2 linked regions of the Methylosinus trichosporium OB3b genome follow. The protein of the gene in region 1 interacts with the protein of each later gene in a pairwise test. Links are inferred from orthologs where the notes say so. Each region holds a gene or a part of one and is shown on either strand. Other genes may lie near its edges.

The links.
Region 2: the proteins of recR (region 1) and recO interact in binary tests that used the Escherichia coli proteins (3 or more experiments, as listed by UniProt). The link is inferred for Methylosinus trichosporium OB3b from one-to-one orthologs.

What each region holds. Positions count from the first base shown.
Region 1 is NZ_CP023737.1:128,479-131,913, reverse strand. Bases 81-2,987 are described here. They hold recR (recombination mediator RecR), read left to right. Parts: upstream 81-1,184; coding sequence 1,185-1,790; downstream 1,791-2,987. Other genes in these bases: CQW49_RS00650 (disulfide bond formation protein B), read right to left, coding at 2,665-2,987; CQW49_RS00655 (DsbA family protein), read right to left, coding at 1,949-2,605; CQW49_RS00665 (YbaB/EbfC family nucleoid-associated protein), read left to right, coding at 804-1,127; CQW49_RS00670 (DNA polymerase III subunit gamma/tau), read left to right, coding at 81-775. Also shown: more of CQW49_RS00670, read left to right, coding at 1-80; more of CQW49_RS00650, read right to left, coding at 2,988-3,207; CQW49_RS00645 (YqaA family protein), read right to left, coding at 3,204-3,435. UniProt on the Escherichia coli protein: May play a role in DNA repair. It seems to be involved in an RecBC-independent recombinational process of DNA repair. It may act with RecF and RecO.
Region 2 is NZ_CP023737.1:3,567,577-3,570,847, reverse strand. What follows is about bases 251-2,993. They hold recO (DNA repair protein RecO), read right to left. Parts: upstream 2,112-2,993; coding sequence 1,389-2,111; downstream 251-1,388. Other genes in these bases: CQW49_RS17015 (hypothetical protein), read right to left, coding at 2,949-2,993; CQW49_RS17020 (DUF6460 domain-containing protein), read right to left, coding at 2,452-2,721; CQW49_RS17025 (DUF1737 domain-containing protein), read right to left, coding at 2,120-2,350; CQW49_RS24730 (hypothetical protein), read right to left, coding at 251-1,228. Also shown: CQW49_RS24735 (hypothetical protein), read right to left, coding at 1-96; more of CQW49_RS24730, read right to left, coding at 98-250; more of CQW49_RS17015, read right to left, coding at 2,994-3,271. UniProt on the Escherichia coli protein: Involved in DNA repair and RecF pathway recombination.

The DNA of each region.
Region 1 (3,435 bases):
GACCGAGGAGGAGAGACGACGCGGCGGCGCGGCGGCGCAGACGCTGTCGGTCTCGGCGCTGACCCGCGCCTTTCAAATTCTGATGAAGGCGGTGGACGAGCTGCGCTTCTCGCCACGGCCGCTGGCCAGCGCCGACATGGCGCTGGTGCGCCTCACCCACGCCGCCGAAATGCCCTCGCCGGAGGAGGCGCTGCGCAAGCTCGGCTTCGGCCAGCCGCGGCCGCCGGACGGCGCCCGCCCGCTTGCGCCGGCGCCGGAACGTCCCGCCCCCGCGCTGTCGCTGGCGCCGTCTCCGCAAGGGGCGGCGCGCAGCCTCGCCGCGCCGCGGCCCGAGGCCTCGGCCGGCGTCGCCTTCGCCGATTTCGCGGCGCTCGTCGCCTTCGTCGGCGAGAAGCGCGACATGCAGCTCAAAATGGCGCTCGAGACCGACGTGCGCCTCGTGCGTTTCGAGCAGGGGCGCATCGAGTTCGAGCTCGCGCCTGGCGGCTCCACGCGCCTGCCGCAGCAGCTGATGCAACGGCTGCAGGAATGGACCGGGACCCGCTGGCTGGTCGCGCTCGCGCCCTCGGGCGGAGCGCCGACCCTGAGCGAGCAGGCCGCCACGCGCAAGCAGGAGGAGCGCTCCGGCGTCGAATCCGATCCACTGGTCGCCGCGATCATGGCGCGCTTTCCGGGCGCCGAGATCGTCGCGGTGCGTGGGCGCGAGGCGCCGGAAACACAGGCGAGCGGCGCCGAATTGGCTTATGACGACGGCGAGCCGGACGAGAGCTGGTGAGCGCCGCCACGAAGCTTAGGAGAACGACATGCTCGACTTCATGGGACTGATGAAGCAGGCGCAAGCCATGCAGGCGAAGATGGCCGAGATGCAGGCCGAGCTCGACCAGGTGGTGGTCGAGGGCGAGGCCGGCGGCGGCCTCGTCAAGGTGACGATGACCGCCAAAGGCGCGCTGCAGCGCGTGGCGATCGACCCGAGCCTGCTGAAGCCCGAGGACAGCGACATCATCGAGGACCTCGTCGTCACCGCCCATGCGCAAGCGCGCGCCAAGGCGGACGAGGCGGTCGCCGAGAAAATGAAGGCGGTGACCGGCGGCCTGCAGCTGCCGCCGGGCATGAAGCTGCCGTTTTGAGGGAGGGAGCGAGTAGCAAACCCTACTCGCTATTCGCTGCTCGGTCCGAGGACCCCTATGGCCGAACGCATCGCCGGCCCGGAAATCGAACGCCTCGTGCAATTGCTGGCGCGCCTGCCCGGGCTCGGGCCGCGCTCGGCGAGGCGCGCCGTGCTGCATCTCATTCGCAAGCGCGACGAATTGCTCGGGCCGCTCGGCGAGGCCATGCGCGTCGCCCATGAGCGCATTCTCGCCTGCTCGGTCTGCGGCAATATCGACACCAGCGATCCTTGCGCCATTTGCCGCGATCCGCGCCGCGACGCCGGGCTGCTCGTGATCGTGGAGACGGTCGCCGACCTCTGGGCGCTGGAGCGCGCCGGCCTGCTCGCGGCGCGTTATCACGTGCTCGGCGGCGTGCTGTCGCCGCTCGACGGGGTCGGTCCGAGCGAGCTCAACATGGCGAGCCTCGTGCAGCGCATCGGCGAGGGCGGCGTGCGCGAGGCGATCATCGCCGTCAACGCCACGGTCGACGGCCAGACGACGGCGCATTATCTCGCCGATCTGCTGGCGCCGCTCGGCGTGAAGACGACGCGGCTCGCCCATGGCGTGCCGGTCGGCGGCGAGCTCGACTATCTCGACGAAGGCACGCTCGCAGCCGCGCTCGATCGGCGCACGCCGTTCTGAGCGAGGGGCGAAGCGATCGACGTGTCGCCCCGCCGCTCTGGATTGCTTCGCTACGCTCGCAATGACGGCCGGGGATCGCCCCACGGCGGCGCGTCATTGCGAGGAGCGAAGCGACGAAGCAATCCAGAGCCGCCCCGCGACGGACGCATCGAAGAGCGTCAGGACTTCGATTTCTCGGCGATGATCTTGTCGAAATCGGCGATGCTGATCTCGCCGCTGAAGCGCTCCCCATTGATGAAGAAGGTCGGCGTCGAATTAATGCCGAACTTCTCCGCCGCGCGGTCGCGCACCTTGTTCACATTCTCGTAGAGAGCCTCGTCCTTCAGCGTCGCCTCGAAGGCTTGCTGGCCGACGCCGGTGAATTTCAGCACGCCGGCGAGACCGTCGAGCGGCTTCTCGACGAAGGCCCAGTTCTTCTGCTGCGCGAACAGCAGATCGACCACCGCATCGCGCTTCTCGCCGGCGTTGCGGGCGAGCATGAAGGCGGCTGTCGCCAGCGGATCGAGCGGGAACTCGCGCAAAATGAACTTCACCTTGCCGGAGTCGATGTAATTTTTCTTCAGCGCCGGATAGACCTCACGATGGAAGGCGGCGCAATGGCTGCAGGTCATCGACGCATATTCGACGATGGTGACGGGCGCGTCGGCCTTGCCCTCGACGACATCGGGCAGCGCATTGGGCGCCATCAGCTCGTCGACCGAGACTTTTCCGCTGCCGGCCTTCTCGGCCGCGGCCGGGAGAGCGAAGCCAATCAGCGCGCAGGCCGCGACGGTGAGCCCGGCGCGGCGGGAAATACGGAAATCGGGAATGGGCATGGAGGCTCCGTTGGGTCGCGGGACGGCGCGACCATAAATCATTTTTCCGCGCCGGGAAATCATACGCTTTCGGTCGGCGCCGGCCGAGGCGGAGCCGGCGAGCGGCGCCATCCTGCGACCGCCGCCGCGGCGAGCGCGGCCGAGATCAGCACATTCCAATTGCTGAGCGTCAGCCCCAGCACGAACAGCGTCGGCGCGTCGCAGCGCGGCACCTTCATCTTCTCGATCTGGCTGCGGAAATCATCAAAGGAATGCGCCTTCTTCAGTGCGCCGGAACATTCCGTCGGCCCGGCGAAAACCTTCAGCTCGACGCCCGAATGATAAAAGGCCAGCGCCGCGCCGGAGATGAACAGCAAAGCGACGAGGACAAATCCGACGCGGGCGAGACGCGCCGCGCCGCGCTGCGCCGCTAGCGCCGTCGCCGCCGCGAGCGGGATCGCCGCATAATAGGGAATGCGCTGCTTCAGGCATAATTCGCAGGGCGCATGGCCGAGCGCCTCGAAGATCCAGGCGCCGCCGATCGTCGCCGCGGCGACGCCGAGCAGCAGCAGCGCGAGCCCGGTCGGCGACGCGCGTCGCCAGAGGTCGACGAGCGCGCTCACAGCAGCTTCGCCGTCACCACGAAGCCGATCACGACAATGCTCGCGAGCGCGGTCATGAACCAGCCGAAATGCGCCTCGAGACGAAGGCGGATCCAATCGCCGAAATGATTGATCGCGGCGGCGAGGATGAAGAAGCGCGCGCCGCGCGTCACCAGCGAGAGCGCGATGAAGAGGCCGAAATTATAGTCGAGCAGTCCCGAGACGATGGTGACGAGCTTATAGGGGATG
Region 2 (3,271 bases), 3.4 Mb from region 1 along the record:
TCCAGTAGATACTGCGGCAGACACGACCACGGGAATACCAATAACTTCGGCAATCCTAATGATCGCCCTAAGAATTCCACCAGCGCTTTTTTCCATTTCAGTCAACCTTCTTAACATGTTTCTTGTGAACCTTTACTTTTAGACCAACGCCATCCTGAGCCTCCTTGTTAAGATTACATGCTGCATTGTATTGCTCAACGTTTATCGCCGCCATAATTGCCCTATATTTTTGCTGAACTTCTATTTCACACCCAGATTGGCCTGCGGTCATTTCTGCTGTATTCACAATATGCGCTTCAGCCGCCTGCGCAAATGATAGGTCACCCGCCGTCGCAGCAATAAGAGCCGCTACAAGCAGCGGCAAAGCAGCGCGACGCGCATGTAGAATATACTCTCCAGGAGAGCTGAAATCAATCTCAAACGAATACAATATGTCCTGCTCGAAATATGAATTTATCGCGGCATCAATACTCATAGCGGCAAATTTTTCCAATTCACCTATCTCGCACGCATTAAATGCCGCCGCGAAATAAGTTATCAGCTCGATACCAGGAACCGCCTGCGTAGCAATATTACGATATTTAGGTCCGCTAAATATGTAACGAGCATTTTCGCCAAACACGTAATCACCGTAGGCGTACTTGAATACATCTTGGCCAAATGAGCTCTTATCTATGTTTATGACTGCCTTCCTGTTGCTGAGCAATTTGGATAGCGCCTGCGGCATGAAGCGTCTTTCGGTAGCTGTTTCTAGCCATCTAACGCGGCGTAGCGGGCCTAACTCGCCTTCGCATCGAGGTATCGCAATAGACTCCTCCGGGTTGAACTGACCAACCACCTCGCCTATAAGAATCGGATCATAAATGGTTTTTTGTCCAACCAAAATTAGGTCCATTGGCTTTACTTTAAGAAATAACGTCTTTATATTACCAGCCGCAGAACTGATAGATCTGCCGTCTTCAATACTAAAATATAGTGGGTTACGGGATGGGGCGCGCTTCGTGTGCCCGCGCAAATAATCGCTCCATTTCTGGCTCATGACTATATGTTGTTTAAGAAGTCGATCGTCATATAGTGCATCATACGATAGCGATATCGCCGGCGTATCTAAAAATACACATCCACGCTCAATAAATGTCGGAAGGAATATACGATTTAGCCCCGGGAACATTGACCAAATCTGTTGATTTTGCGGGATAATCGCAGTATTTAGATCGAGCACGATCATGTTTCTGGCAACGCTCCATGCATAAAGCGCCAATGATGCGCTTTCCCATGCATGGACATCTCTATAACAACAATTGCGGTTGCCCGGCAACGCTTGTGGCGTTGCGCCATAATTCCGCACGAGTGGGAGAAGGGACGCGCGTCGAGAGTCGGCGCCTCCCTCACCCCCGCGCCGCCGCGCCCACATAGAGCGCGCGGGCCTGGGGGGCCTCGAGGCCGCGCGGGGTGAAGACGTCGCGGGCGAGGAAATGGCCGGTGAGGCGGAAGGCCGCCGCCAGCTCGGACGCATCGGCCGGGGCGCGGGCGCAATCCTGCAGAAAGGGCGGGAAGGGCAGCAGGCGGTCGCGCCAGGGCGCGCCGGCGTCGCGGGTCACCGCCCGGCCGGTCTTGGGCGAGACGAAGGCGAGATCCTGCGTCGCCCCGGTCAGAGCGCAGCGCTCGACATCGAGGCCGAAGCCGAGCGCCTGCAGCAGAGCCAGCTCGAAACGCGCCATCAGCGCGGGAGCGAGATCGAGCGAATCGAGCCGATCGGCGATCAGTTCGGCCATCTCGAATAACTCCCGTTGCGCGTCGCGTTCCGGCAGCAGGCGCAGCAGCGCGGCGAGATGGGCGACGCCATGCAGAGCGAAGGCGCGGTCGATGAGCCGCGCCGCGCGCGAGCGCAGAGGCTCCACGGCGAAGGCGCCGAGATGCTCCTCGAGCCGCGCCCGCCACAGGACCTCGACGCTGTTGCCGACCTGCAGGACCGACCGAAGGGCGCGGCCGGAGCCGCCGCGCACGAGGCCCATATGGCGGCCGTGCGCGCGCGTCATCAGCTCCAGAATCACCGCGGACTCGCCGTGGCGGCGCACGCCGATGACGAGCCCTTCGTCCCGCCATTCCATCGTCCGGCCTATAGCTCCGAGAGCTTCACATCCGCCGTATATTCGAAATCATAGACATCCTTGGTGATCGCCTGGCCGCAGATCACCCGGCCCTTCACCGTGTCGAAGGTCAGCGTCGCCGAGCCATAGAGCGACCAGCCGAGGCTCAGCGCCTCGGTGACGCGTTTACAAAATTCCGCGTCGTCCGGCCCGGTCAGATAGCGATAGACGGTGGACCTCTTGCCTCGCCCGTTGGACATCGTCAGCCTCTTTAGAATGGGATGGCCGCGAGGCGGATCGCCCGCGGCGCTGCTTTCCTCAATCCATGGACGGAGCGCCGCGCGCAAGCGGAATTTGCGCCTCAGCGCCCCCCGCCGAGCTTGAGCAGGCGCAGCACCAGAAACGCCGGCACCACGATCAGCGCGCCGGTCAGCACATATTCGCCGACCAGCTTCACCGCGCCGACGCCGAGCGAGGAGATATGGTCGAAGAAGCGCTGCACGCCATGCAGCAGATCGATCGGCCGCAGCTCCAGCCACATCAGCAGCGCGCCGACGACGAGCGAGACGAACAGGAGCTTGACGAACACTTGCAGCGGCGAGCCGCCGAGGAAATTGTCGATCGCAGACATGAGGACCCTTCTCGTTCAACAGCGTCACATGATTATCGCATGATCGCCGGCGCGTCATCGCGAGCGACGCACGAAGTCTCGACGTGAACCGACGATAGCCGGGCCCGTCATTGCGAGCGGAGCGAAGCAAGCCAGAGCGGCGGGGCGGCCCCTGGGTTGCTTCGTCGCTGCGCTCCTCGCAATGACGGCGACCCAGGCGTTGCGGATTTTTCGTGACCAGAGAGAACTCAGAGCCGCTCGCTCTCGGGCGCCTCCTCGCGGAAGAGCCGCATCATGCGGCGCACGAATTTCTCGGTGAAGGAGAGCGCGCGCTCGAACTCCTGCTCGCCGGGCAGCGGCTTCTTCGGCGCCTCGGCGCCGGCGAGCTTGGCGCGCAGATCGGCGTTCTCCTTGGACAGCCGGTCGATCTCCGCCATCAGCGCGGCGCGCTCGTCGGCCGCGGCGCGGCACGCCGAAACGCCGTTCTCGGTCGCGCAATGGGCGACAGCGCCGGTGTCTCTGTCGAGCCGCAGGAAGCCGTTCTCCGCCGGCGTCATCGAATAACGGCCGT